DNA from 4 places in the Streptosporangium heterodermiicola genome. Region 4 is predicted to be linked to each of the others. Evidence: riboswitches for the same ligand, from Rfam matches in the RefSeq annotation. Region 4 holds a riboswitch; each other region holds the start of a gene.
The links. Region 4 has a riboswitch for cyclic di-AMP ahead of ACSC1Q_RS14445 (coiled-coil domain-containing protein). Riboswitches for the same ligand answer to the same signal wherever they lie in the genome.

Region 1: linked by a shared signal. The riboswitch ahead of ACSC1Q_RS19365 (C40 family peptidase) and the one ahead of ACSC1Q_RS14445 (coiled-coil domain-containing protein) in region 4 are both predicted to bind cyclic di-AMP.
Region 2: linked by a shared signal. The riboswitch ahead of ACSC1Q_RS05690 (CHAP domain-containing protein) and the one ahead of ACSC1Q_RS14445 (coiled-coil domain-containing protein) in region 4 are both predicted to bind cyclic di-AMP.
Region 3: linked by a shared signal. The riboswitch ahead of ACSC1Q_RS02935 (C40 family peptidase) and the one ahead of ACSC1Q_RS14445 (coiled-coil domain-containing protein) in region 4 are both predicted to bind cyclic di-AMP.

The regions. Positions count from the first base shown of each region.
Region 1 is NZ_JBPJSR010000008.1:197,788-200,974, forward strand. It holds gene serA (phosphoglycerate dehydrogenase) at 1-662, shown strand, start outside; gene ACSC1Q_RS19365 (C40 family peptidase) at 1,160-1,768, opposite strand; cyclic di-AMP (ydaO/yuaA leader) riboswitch at 1,756-1,989, opposite strand; gene ACSC1Q_RS19370 (3-isopropylmalate dehydrogenase) at 2,130-3,176, shown strand.
Region 2 is NZ_JBPJSR010000002.1:417,311-420,497, reverse strand. It holds gene ACSC1Q_RS05695 (hypothetical protein) at 1-543, opposite strand, end outside; cyclic di-AMP (ydaO/yuaA leader) riboswitch at 1,355-1,493, shown strand; gene ACSC1Q_RS05690 (CHAP domain-containing protein) at 1,512-2,204, shown strand; gene ACSC1Q_RS05685 (ABC transporter substrate-binding protein) at 2,918-3,187, shown strand, end outside.
Region 3 is NZ_JBPJSR010000001.1:728,649-731,835, reverse strand. It holds gene ACSC1Q_RS02945 (C40 family peptidase) at 1-351, shown strand, start outside; gene ACSC1Q_RS02940 (hypothetical protein) at 440-613, shown strand; cyclic di-AMP (ydaO/yuaA leader) riboswitch at 962-1,121, shown strand; gene ACSC1Q_RS02935 (C40 family peptidase) at 1,351-1,770, shown strand; gene ACSC1Q_RS02930 (hypothetical protein) at 1,997-2,839, shown strand; gene ACSC1Q_RS02925 (M48 family metallopeptidase) at 2,836-3,187, shown strand, end outside.
Region 4 is NZ_JBPJSR010000005.1:461,026-464,212, reverse strand. It holds gene ACSC1Q_RS14455 (DeoR/GlpR family DNA-binding transcription regulator) at 1-167, shown strand, start outside; gene galT (galactose-1-phosphate uridylyltransferase) at 164-1,243, shown strand; cyclic di-AMP (ydaO/yuaA leader) riboswitch at 1,316-1,452, shown strand; gene ACSC1Q_RS14445 (coiled-coil domain-containing protein) at 1,456-2,433, shown strand; gene ACSC1Q_RS14440 (BTAD domain-containing putative transcriptional regulator) at 2,538-3,187, opposite strand, start outside.

The sequences.
Region 1 (3,187 bases), on a different contig from region 4:
ACGCGGTCAACGTCCAGGGCGGCGCCGTCGCCGAGGACGTCAAGCCGGGCCTGCCGCTGGCCGAGAAGCTCGGCCGGGTGTTCACCGCCCTCGCGGGCGAGGTCGCCACCAAGCTCGACGTCGAGGTGCGCGGCGAGATCGCCTCCCACGACGTCCGCGTGCTGGAGCTGGCCGCGCTCAAGGGCGTCTTCACCGACGTGGTCGAGGACTCGGTCACCTACGTCAACGCCCCGCTGCTGGCCAAGGACCGCGGCGTGTCGGTCGAGCTGATCACCAGCTCCGAGAGCCCCGACTGGCGCAACGTCGTGACGGTCCGCGGCGTCCTCGCCGACGGCCGCGCGATCTCGGTCTCCGGCACCCTGGCCGGGCCGAGGCAGATCACGAAGATCGTCGAGGTCAACGGCTACCAGATGGAGATCGAGCCGACCGACCACCTGTCGTTCTTCACCTACACCGACCGCCCCGGCATCGTCGGCGTGGTCGGCCGCATCCTCGGCGACCACTCGATCAACATCGCCTCGATGCAGGTGGCCCGTGACGTCAAGGGCGGCAAGGCGCTCATCGCGCTCACCGTCGACACCGCCATCCCGGCCGAGGTGATCGACCAGATCGGCTCGGAGATCGGCGCCGACAGCGGCCGCTCGGTCGACCTGGCCGACTAGCCGGAAAAGCCCAGGTGGCCGCCACCCCGGAGACCGGGGCGGCGGCCACCTCTCGTCTCAGCATGTGAGAAGTGTGTACGCCGGACGAGACGGTGTTTCCACCGCCGGGTAACCTGGAGTGAAATGCGCCAGGTTCTCGTAATTCCTACCTGCCGCGGCGAGGCCTGACAGGGGCAGGCCGGCGACTCGCCGCGGTGTCGTGGCGCGTGCCGGCTCCAAGCCCCCGCCGCCGGTCCGTGATCCGGACCCGCGACATCAGGCCTGGTCGGAGTCCCGACCGGAGTCTCGACCACCTTCCTTGCTGGCATGCGACCGAGACGAGATTCGCCATGTACGACATGTATCCCTGGAACCGTCCCGACGAGACCGAGGACGAGGCCGCCGACGCGCTCCAGACCGCTCTGGACCGCAGGGACAACGGTGGTGTCCCCACCCGCTGAACCCGTTCTCGCCGCCGGGGTCTCCACTGTCTCCCGGCGGTGATCCGCCGGCGTGTCTCATCCGCCGGTCACGGTCTCGGTCGCGAGCTCGACCCGCTTGGCCAGCTGAACACCCTGCGGGTCGGGGCGCACCGCGCCGGCGAAGGACTCGCGGCGCCAGGAGTCGAGTTTCTCCTCCTTGACCACGTCGCCGGTCTGCGGGGCGTGCACCATGTAGCCGGGTTTCGTGATCATGCCGACGTGGCCGAGGCCGCTGAAGAAGACCAGGTCACCGGGCTTGAGATTCTTCCAGGCGATCTTCTTGGAGAAGGCGGCGTACTGGTCGTTGGTGACGCGGGGGAGCTTGATCCCGGCGGCGCCGTAGGCGCGGAGCACCAGGCCGGAGCAGTCGAAGCCGCCGTGGCCGGTGCCGCCCCAGACGTAGGGCGTTCCCTGCTTGGACAGGGCCCACTTCACGGCTTTCTGCCAGGCGGGCCTGACGGCCACGGCCTTCAGGGCCTCTCTCAGCGCGGGGGTGTTGAGCGCGGCGGGCCCGGGGGCGGGGGGCGGGGAGGCGGCCAGGGCGGCGGGTGAGGTCGCGCACACCGCGGCGCCGACGACGATCATGGAGGCGGAGATGGACAGGACGCGGGGGAGAACTGTGCCGGACAGGATGATTCCTTCCATAAGGCCGGCCGGGTGAGCTGTCGGGCTCGGGCGTGGAGGCCGCCCTACGGCGCGAGAACGCGCTGATTCGCCCCAAGGAATCCACCTGACGACGGCCGGGAACGGCGCTCCGGGGGAGGAGCGGGGTTCCCGAGGCCAGGTAGATCCCGTAAAGAGTGGTTCCCCGGCTCCGTGCGGGCCCGGTAAGGGGATGGCCCGTACGGATTAGGCATTGATGTGAATGGGAGGACCATAACCAAACCTCACGAAACGGTCAATAGGAAGCAAAAATGGACAAAACGATCAGGGGGTCCGACGGGCGAGCGTGTCCGGAGGATGAGACCGTTGTTCGATCACCGAGACGGACCGGTAAGGTGCCTGCATGGATTCGCGTAACATTCGCCTGGCGGTCATCCCCGGGGACGGAATCGGAGTCGAGGTCGTCACCGAGGGGCTGAAGGTCCTCGAAGCGGTCGGCACGAAGGTGGAGACCACCACCTACGACCTCGGCGCCAAGCGCTACCACGAGACCGGCGAGACCCTGCCCGACACGGTCCTCGACGAGCTGCGCGGATACGACGCGATCCTGCTCGGCGCGGTCGGCGACCCCAGCGTGCCCCCGGGCATCCTGGAGCGCGACCTGCTGCTCAAGCTCCGCTTCCGGCTCGACCACTACGTGAACCTCCGCCCGGTCAAGCTCTTCCCCGGCGTCGAGACGCCGCTGGGCAGGGCCCGCCCCGAGGACATCGACATGATCGTCGTCCGCGAGGGCACCGAGGGTCCGTACGCCGGCGCGGGTGGCGTCATGCGCCGGGGCACGCCGCACGAGATCGCCACCCAGGAGTCTCTGAACACCGCGTACGGCGTCGAGCGCGTCGTGCGCTACGCCTTCGACAAGGCGCAGGGCCGCCCCCGCGGGAAGCTGACCCTGGTCCACAAGACCAACGTGCTCACCTACGCCGGTGACCTCTGGGCCCGCACCTTCGACCGCGTCGGCCTGGAGTATCCCGACGTCCAGACCGACTACTGCCACGTCGACGCGGCCTCGATGTTCTTCGTCAGCCAGCCCGAGCGCTTCGACGTGATCGTCACCGACAACCTCTTCGGCGACATCCTCACCGACATCGGCGCGGCGATCGCCGGTGGCATCGGCCTCGCGGCGAGCGGCAACGTCAACCCCGACCGCACCGCGCCGAGCATGTTCGAGCCGGTTCACGGCAGCGCCCCCGACATCGCGGGCCAGGGCAAGGCCGACCCGACCGCCACGATCCTGTCGATCGCCATGCTCCTCGATCACCTGGGCCTGGCCGCCGAGGCCGCCAGGGTCGAGCGGGCCGTCGCCGACGACCTGGTCGAGCGGCTGACCGGCCGGGCCGGCCGGACCACCCGCGAGATCGGCGACGACATCACCGCCCGAGTAGCCGGCTGAGGAAGCCGCCC
Region 2 (3,187 bases), on a different contig from region 4:
CAGCGGCTGGGACCGCAGCCAGGCGAAGTCGTGGGTGACCAGCTCGGCTCCCCCGGCGCGTACGGCCTTCGCCAGGTCGGGGGGCACGGGCAGCGCGGTGAAGATCGACAGCCGTCCCGAGCGGGCGGCGGCGCGCAGCCTGAGCCCGGCCGCCGCGCCGAGGGCGGTCCTGAGCCTTCCGACCTTCGCCCTCGCCCGCAGCAAGGGTGTTCCCAGCCTGCCGGTGAGCAGTTCCAGGAGCCTGATGGTGGCGAGCCCGTCGTCGACGATCACGATCCGGCCGGGGAGCGCGGTGAGCCAGCGGAACTGGACCTTGCCGGAGAAGGCGTCGCCCACCACCCAGGTCTCCCCCCGGCGCGGCCGGGGCATGTCCGGCCTGGCCGCGGTGAGCTCCAGCCCGCTCGGCAGGGTGAGACGGCCCAGCTCGCGGCCCGTCACGGCCAGCGGGCGGAGTTTCGCCCTGGGCACGAGATGGCTGCGGGCGCCGAGCAGCCCGGCGTGGTGGGCCTCCACCGCGCAGAGCATCTGCAGCGGTGACTCCACCCAGGCAACGGCCGAACCCTGATCCCGCGCGTGGTCTCGGCCGTCCTCCACGCCGGGCGATGACCCGTTCACGACTGCCACAACCTAACCCGGTGTCCTTAAGCGCCCGGGAACTGCGGGTGAACAGCCGACCACGCGCGCTTGATGATGATCGTCCGGTCTTTACCCGCGTGCGCGACGAGGCCTGGGGGAAAGCGCGTTCCTTTGCCCGACACCTTTACCTTCGCGGGGCCGCGGAGCCCCGTCGAGCGCGTCTCTTTACCTTCCGGGCGGCGAGGCCTGCCCGCCTCCCTCTGCCGCGTCCCTGAGCTGCGAAAACTCTTCTGGACACGGGCCCGGAGCAGCCGGATCCGGCACGTCGGCTCCGGCCCTTCATGGGAGAACCCCTACCATCCGAATACTTTTTACCATCGAAAACCTGTTCGATACTTGACCGAGTGCGTCACCCCCCGGCCGGAGCCTCACCCGTGCGTCACAGCCCCCTCCGGCCGGCAACTCGCGGGCGGGTCCGGAAAATCCGGATCGCCGTGGAGACAGGGGGTCCCGGTCCCGGCGGGGTGTCCTCCCGCCCCGCCGGGGAGGGGCGTGGCCGGGGCCGCCTCACCCCACCCCTCAGTCGGACGGCACCGTGCAACACCTCCCCGGTTCGGACGTATTCCCAAGCCAGGGCAATATGTCCTACTTGTAATCGTCTGTCCCCCTGACGTACCTTCGTCCTATTCATGGCAATTGCCTAGGTCTATCCAGGTCTGTGCATTGCCGTCACATTGCCCGACCGTGTCCCACCCGGCGGAGACCTTTCCGCCGACGGTGAGCACGGCCGCCGAATCCGCGAGGTCTGCGGAACCGGGGAACCACGTTCCTGGGGTGAATCAGCGCACCTGTGCGCCGTAGGGCACTTCCCAGCCCGAACCCGTCAGCTAACCCGGTAGGCGGAATGGAAGCGAAGCAAGGAGTCGAACCCCCGTATGACCCATCGCCTCATCTCCACTCCCCGCGCGGCATGCGCCATCATGGGCGCGTGCGTCGCCCTGGCGACCGGCACCACCGGCACCGCACTGGCCGACGGCCACGGCGTCGTGAACGCCCCGCCCGTCGACACCCAGGCGCAGGCCTCCAAGGTCGCGAAGACCCCCCTGCAGATCGTGGCCGAGAGGCTCCCCAAGGTCTCCGCGGCGAAGGTCCTGGACATCGCCTCCAAGCAGATCGGCGTCCGCGAGAACGCCCAGGGCGGCGGCACCAAGTTCCACTCCTGGTACATGTCGAGCCCCCGGGCCAAGGAGACCCTCGCCCGCGACGGCGGCAGTACCGTGTACGACTACGCCAACGCCCCCTGGTGCGCGATGTTCGTCTCCTGGGTCGGCGAGATGGCCGGCATCCGCCCCACCATGGGCTGGGACGCCTACACCGTGGCCCACGCCAAGTGGTTCAAGAACAACGGGCACTGGGGCACCATCCCCACCCCCGGCGCCGTCGTCTACTTCGACTGGGCCGGCGGCAAGACCATCGACGGCATCGACCACGTCGGCTTCGTGAAGAAGGACAACGGGGACGGCACGATCACCACGATCGAGGGCAACACCGGCAACGGCGACGTCGAGCAGCGCGTCCGGCCCGTCTCCCAGGTCGTCGGCTACGGCTACCCCGTCTACTCCAACTGACCCGCCCCCGCCACCCGCACCCGTCCTCCCCTGCGGCGCGGGCGTCCCGGCCCCCCGCCGGTGAACGGCGGCCCGGTCCACACGCTCCCGGGGGCGTCGCCCGAACAGGCGACGCCCCCGGGAGCGTTCCGCGTCCCCCCTCCCCCCGGGAGCGTCCCGCGCCCCCTCGCCCGATCCCGGGAGCGTTACGTGTCCCCCTCTCCCGACTTCCGGGAGCGTTCCGCACCTCCCCCCTCGTCCCTCCCCGGGAACGTCCCCCCCTCCCCTGGCTCCGATGGCGTCTCCTCGCCCCCTCCCCCGGCCCGGCTCCGGTGGCCGGGGTCCCTCGCCGCCCTCCCCGACCCCCTCCTGACACCCTCTTGACAGCCCTCAGCGGGCGCCCGCCGAGGGAGCCACCCTCGACCCCGATCGGCGTCCCCCGCCCCCGCGCGGACACGAAATGCCCCGACTGTATGTCCGTGAGATGGGAGCGCTCCCAATCATCTTGATGAGATCTTTGTGCAGGTTTGGTACCAATAGTCCTGCCTAAAACGGCCGGATGTAACGGTTGAGTTTCGGCATATTGACGTCCCGGTTGCCCATCGTCCACTCTTCGTGGGAGCGCTCCCAAAGCACATTGAGGAACGACCTCGTCACGAGGACCGCGTTTGTCGGGGACCGGTCCGCGATGTCGCCTCCCAATGATTCGGGCGACCACCTGAGAGGGGTCCGGAATGTTGAACAACAAGCGGCACGGCAGGCTCGCCGCCGTCGCGGTCATGGCGGCCACCGCCCTGGCCGTCACGTCGTGCAGCTCCAGCGAGCCCGCCACGCCCGCCGCGAACGGCGGCTCCGCCGCGGCGGCCGAGCCGGTGACCATCACCGTGCACACCTTCGGCGGCGGCGAGAACTTCGGCTACGACAAGGCCGTGGAGACGTGGAACGCGGCGCACCCGAACATCCAGGTCAAGTACCAGAACCTGACCGACCGGTTCGAGGACGTC
Region 3 (3,187 bases), on a different contig from region 4:
AACGCCCGCGCCGCCCTGCAGTTCGCCTTCGCCCAGGTCGGCAAGCCCTACCAGTACGGTGGCACGGGCCCCGGCGGCTGGGACTGCTCCGGCCTGGTCCAGGGCGCCTGGCGCAGCGGGGGGGTCAGCCTCCCCCGCACGACCTGGGAGCAGTGGAGCTGGGGCGCGAGCCGCAAGGTCTCGCTGAGCGAGCTCCAGCCGGGCGACCTCATCTTCAGCGAGGGTCTCGGCCACGTCAGCATGTACGCGGGCAACGGCCAGATCGTGCACGCCCCGCAGACCGGCGACGTCGTCAAGGTCGTCCCGCTGTCCGCCTACGGCCGTCGCATCGTCGGAGCCGTCCGCCCCTGACCCCGTGTGGCGGGCCCCGGCCTTCCCGGGCCGTCCCGGCCCGCCTCGCGCCGGAGGGGCGCATCTCGCGAGGACGGGCTCTCCGCCCTTGAGCGCTTCCTGTCCTGCGAGCACGCGCGACGACCACGCCGAGCATCCGCGCACCGGGTACGGCACCTTCGGGTGGCTGCTCGAACCGATGCCCGACGCCGCCGGGTTCGAGATCACCGAGGTGGATTTCCGGCAGTCGATCTACGGCGCCTGCACGCGTGTCAGGCGCTGAGACCGCCCGGCCGGGTCGCCCTGGATCGGTCCATCCGCGAGGTTCAAACCTCGATCGGGAAGATGTGATGAATATTACAAAAATTGCTATTTGTCGGAGTGGTTCCGTTCGTGTGACGAGAGTCATATCTCAATAGCATAAATAGCCATTAAGCAGGGGTAACGGGAAGATCAATAGGACTGGCCGGGCATCCGATTTGGCGAATGCTTTGCCGAAAGTTGGAGATCGGGGTAACTTCTGGCGTCGCGACGTGCAAGCCACGCCGTCGCGGCGAATGTCGGTCTTCGGGCCGGTGTCCCTATAGAAATCCAATCGGCCGCCGTGCCCCCAGCCGGGGGCAGGGCTCATCACGGCGGCCCGCCGAATCCATGCAGCCAGGAGGCATGGAACCGGGGACCCAAAAGGCCCAGCACAGCGTGGCCAGGGGTGAATCGGCGCATTTGCGCCGTAGGGCATCTTCCAAGCCCGAACCCGTCAGCTAACCCGGTAGGCATCAGTGGAAGTCCCAAGGAGAAATCCTGTCTACCACCCCGCACAACCCCCGTCTGTCACGCCTTTTCCGCCTTTCCCTCGGCGGCATCGCCCTCACCCTGACCGCCTCAGCCGGAGCGGTCACCCTGGGGCCCACGGCGGCGCAGGCGGCGGCTGACGGCCCCCCGGAGATACTGGTCAACAGCGCGGCCGGTGTTTCCGAGAAGGCCGAGAGCACCACGAAGACCGCCCCTCAGGCCGGGACCGTGTCCAAGACCGTGTCCAAGACCAAGGCCAAGAGCAAGACCAGGGCGGCACTGCAGAAGGTCCGGGCCGGCAAGGCGGTCTCGGCGGCCAAGAAGCAGATCGGCGATCCGTACCGGTGGGGAGCCTCCGGCCCCGGAGCGTTCGACTGCTCGGGGCTCGTCCGATACGCCTGGCGGAAGGCGGGCGTGTCCCTTCCCAGGATCACGCACAGCCAGTACAGGTCGATCAGGAAGAAGGTCTCGTGGAGCAAGTTGCACCCCGGTGACCTGCTGTTCTTCAGTGGAAAGGGCCATGTCGGCATGTACGTCGGCAAGGGCAGGATGGTCCACTCACCGAGCAGCGGCAAGACGGTCCGTGTCGTGAGGCTGGCGGGCTACTACAGGTCCGCCTTCGCCGGAGCGGTACGGCCCGGGGCCTGAGCCCCGCCCGGAACCCGGGACCCGCGCGTGAGCCAAGGCTCCGTACGGGCCCGGGTTCCGTGCGTGAGTCCTGGGTTCCGGGCGTGAGTACGGCATCCGGGATCCGGGATCCGCGCGTGAGCACCTGTCCAAGCCCCGAGCGCCTGTCTGAGCACGGAAAAGCGGCCCCGGCCCTCCCGCGGGAGGGCCGGGGCCGTTCCATGTCGTTCGAGTACCATCGGCTCGTATGTCCGTCCCGAAAGGGCGCCGCGCCGTGCTCGCCGGGATGCTGGCGCTGATGAGCGCCGGTCCGTTCGCCGGGACGGGACCCCTCCTGGCCGGAGCCGCACCGCTCCCGCCCACCCCCGCCTCCCACCTCTCGTACGGCGCCAGGACGTCCCCTCGCGACCTGTGGCCGGGCGCCGCGGTCATCGTCGGGGGCGAGCACTCCCTCGTGGTCGGGCACGGCGTCCCCGCCGCCGTCCTGCGGGATCTGGCGGCGAGGGCCGACCGGGCCCGCGCGACGATCGCGGCGATCTGGGGGCCGGTCCCCGCGGTGATCCTCTTCCCCGCCACCGACGCCGAGGCCGCGACGCTCGCCGGGGCCGGGAGCACCCACGGACTGGCCGCGATGGCGATCGCGGACCGGGTGATCGTCCTGCCGTCGGGGTACGCCAGGCTCACCGAGACCGGCAGGGACGTGGTGATCACCCACGAGCTCGCCCACGTGGCCACCGGCGCGACCCGCGGCGGCCGGGTGCCGATGTGGCTGTCGGAGGGCTTCGCCGACTACGCGGGCTACCGCGACGCCGGGATCGCGGTGCGCACGGCCGCCGCCGAGCTGGCCGCCGAGGTGCGCTCGGGCGTCCTGCCCGCCAGGCTCCCCGGCCCGGCCGACTTCGCCCCCGGCGCGCCGAGGCTCGCGCAGGCGTACGAGGAGGCGTGGCTCGCCTGCAGGTTCGTCGCGGAGCGCTTCGGGGAGAAGGCGCTGGTGAGGCTCTACGGTAGCGATGTCGGGAGCACGCTCGGCCTGACGGTGGCCGAGTTCACCGGAGCCTGGCGCGACTACCTCAGGAAGGAACTCACGTGACGCTGAGCACGACGGACACGCCCTCGGGCGTGCGGTCGGCGGGGTGGGCGCTGGCCGTGCTGGGGGTGGTCACGCTGGCGGTCGTGGCGTTCACCACGCCCTGGAGGGCGCTGCCCGAGGGGGCCCCGGCCGTCGTTCCCGATCCGGCCCGCGACTTCACCGCCGAGCAGATCACCAGGTCCGAGACGTTCGACGCGCTGGTCAGCCTTCCCGGTTACCTGTCGCTCGGCCTGACGCTGCTCGTGGCGGGGGTGCTGGTGGCCACCCCGCTGGGCGCGCGGCTCGCCGACCGGCTGCCGGGGCCGTGGTGGCTGCGGGCGCTCCTCGGCGTGCTGGCGCTGTCGGTGG
Region 4 (3,187 bases):
CCAAGTGGGGCACGGTCGGCATCAGCACGATCGCCCAGCTGGCCGAGGCCCACATCGTGGTCAGCGACTCCGGCCTGACCGAGGAGGCCCGCGAGGAGCTCGCCGCCTCGGTGGGCGAGCTGATCATCGCGGAACCCCAGCGAGAGAGCGAGATCGCCGGCCGATGAAGCGCACGATCACCCACCTGGCCGACGGCCGGGAGCTCATCTACTTCGACCGGCGCGACGACGCCGACCGCGGGGCCGTCGACCGGCGTGACCTGCCACCCCGCCCCGCCGCCTCCGAGCTGCGCTACGACCCGCTCACCGAGGAGTGGATCGCGGTGGCCGGGCACCGCCAGGGCCGCACCTTCCTGCCCCCGACGAGTGAGTGCCCGCTCTGTCCCTCCACTCCCGGCAACCTGACCGAGGTGCCCTCCTCCGACTACGACGTGGTGGTCTTCGAGAACCGGTTCCCGTCGTTCTCCGCCCAGCCGGGCGAGCACCGGGAGATCGGCGGGCTGAGCGAGGTCCGTCCGGGGATCGGCAGGTGCGAGGTGGTCTGCTTCACCTCCGAGCACGACTCGTCGTTCTCGCGGCTCTCCCCCGAGCGGGTCGAGCTGGTCATGGAGGCCTGGGTCGACCGTACGGCGGAGCTGTCGGCGACGCCCGGCGTGGAGCAGGTGTTCTGCTTCGAGAACCGGGGGGCGGAGATCGGCATCACGCTGGCCCACCCGCACGGCCAGATCTACGCGTACCCCTACGTGACCCCGCGCACCAGGCTCACCCTCGGGGCGGCCGGGCGCCACCGGGAGCGGACCGGCGGCGACCTGTTCGCCGACGTCCTGGCCGCGGAGCGGGAGGCCGGGGTCCGGGTGGTGGGCTCGAACGAGCACTGGACGGCGTTCGTCCCGGCCGCGGCGCGCTGGCCGGTGGAGGTGCATCTCTACCCGCACCGCCGGGTCCCCGACCTGGTCGCGCTGGAGACCGAGGAGCGCGCGGCGTTCGGCCCCCTCTACACCGACGTGCTCCGCCGCCTCGACGGGCTGTTCGGGGTGCCCATGCCGTACATCGCGGCCTGGCACCAGGCACCGGTCTCCACCGGCCGCGACCTGTCGTACGCGCACATGGAGCTGTTCAGCATCCGCCGCGCGCCGGACAAGCTGAAATACCTGGCGGGGTCGGAGTCGGCCATGGGCGCCTTCGTGAACGACGTGTCCCCCGAGGGAACAGCACATCTTCTGCGCTCTGTTATCACGAACTGATTACCGCTCGGTCTCGTCTTGAGGTCGCGTGACCTGCTGTTTACCACTACTATCCTTCCCACATCGGCCGTAAACGCTGATTTGCCTAATCCCGGGCACCTTGCCCGGGAACCGGGGAACCACCGCACCTGGGGTGAGACCACTTCGGTGGAAGGGCTTCCTCCAGCCCGAACCCGTCAGCTAACCCGGTAGGCGGAAGGAGAGGAGAGTTCGTGGCGGCCCCGTCCCCCACGTTCCGTCGGCATGCCGCTCTGGCCCTCTGTCTGAGCTCGATCGTGGCGTTCACCATCGGTGCCCCCACCGCGGGAAGCGCGGAACCCAAGCCGACCGAGGCCAAACTCCGTGCCGAACTGGCCAAACTCGGCAAGAAACTCGACGGGCTGATCGAGACCTACGCGGCCAAGCGCGAGTCCCTCAGGAAGGCGCAGAAGGCCGAGGCCGTCGCCAAGCAGAACCTGGGCAAGGCCGAGGAGACCTACGTCGAGGCCAAGAGGCAGGTCGACTCCATCGTCCAGCTTCGCTACCAGACCAGCAGCAGCGGCGGGCTGCCCGCGCTGATGTTCTCCGGCGACATGGGCGCCGCCGCGGTGATGGAGCAGCTCACCGCCCAGCAGAGCGCCTACCTGGAGGGTTTCGCCGGCAGCCTCGAACGCAGGAAGAAGGCGTCGGAGACGGCGTCCAGGCTCACCGACGAGATCCGCGACGAGGCCAAGGAGGTGGAGAGCCAGCGCGAGAAGGCCGAGGACGTGATCCGCGACGTCAAGGACAGGCTCGACAGGCTCGCCCCCACCGGTTCCGGCCGCCGCTCCGACGGCAGCTGGGCCCCGCAGCTGCCCACCGGCGCCGACAACATCACCGACCGCACCCGGATCATGCGCGACGCCGTCATGCGGCGCTTCAGCCTGCCGTACTCCGTCGGCTGCTACCGGTCCGCCAACGACGGCGGCGAGCACCCCCTGGGCCGCGCCTGCGACTTCATGATGAGCACCGGCGGCACGATGCCCTCGGCCGCCAACAACGCGCTGGGCGACGAGATCGCCGCCTGGGCCATCAAGAACAAGGCCAGGCTCGGCGTGAAGTACGTGATCTGGCGCCAGCGCATCAACCACGGCTCCGGCTGGAACTTCATGTCCAACCGCGGCGGCGTCACGGCCAACCACTTCGACCACCCGCACATCTCGATGTACTGAGCCACCGTGGGCGAGAAGCAGCCTGGACCGGGACGCCGCACTTTTCCCGCACGATTGCTGTACGCGTCACCGGGCGGTGAAGTCGCGAGTCAGGATCGCGGGCACTAAGGAACGACGTTCACGTCGAAGAAGATGCCCGACAGGTGCGGCATGAAGGGCACTCCCTGCTCGTCGAGCATCTTCCAGTAGACCTTGCACCTTCCCGGCGTCGACCGGGCCTCGACGGACACGCTGATCACCGCCGGCTGCCCCGGGTCGGTGTCGGGGAGCGCTGTGGAGGTCGGCGAGCCACACCCGTCGGCTCCCGGCTGGAGCGGCTCGCGGGCCAGCCTGCGGGCGCGCCAGGGGACCGAACCGGTGTTGGTGATCTTCCAGGTCTTCACGAACCGCTCCCCCACCTTGACCTCGCTGCCGTCGGGGTAGGTGACGTCGGCGTCCAGCCGCGAGCTGTCGCCGGGAATGGGCCGTTCGGGACTGGGCGCCTGCTGCGGGCCGCCGCTCGTGACGGATTCGCCTTCACCGGGCCGCCCCCGGTCCTGGAACAGCCAGTACCCTCCTGCCCCGCCGAGCCCGAGCAGGCAGGCGAGGCCCGCCACGGCGAGGGGGGAGACCTTGCGGCGGGACGGCGCGACCCGCCCGGGACCGGCGGCGTGGCGGGACGGCGCGACCCGCCCGGGACCGGCGGCGTGGCGGGACGGCGCGACCCGCCCGGGACCGGCGGCGTGGCGGGACGGCGCGACCCGCCCGGGACCGG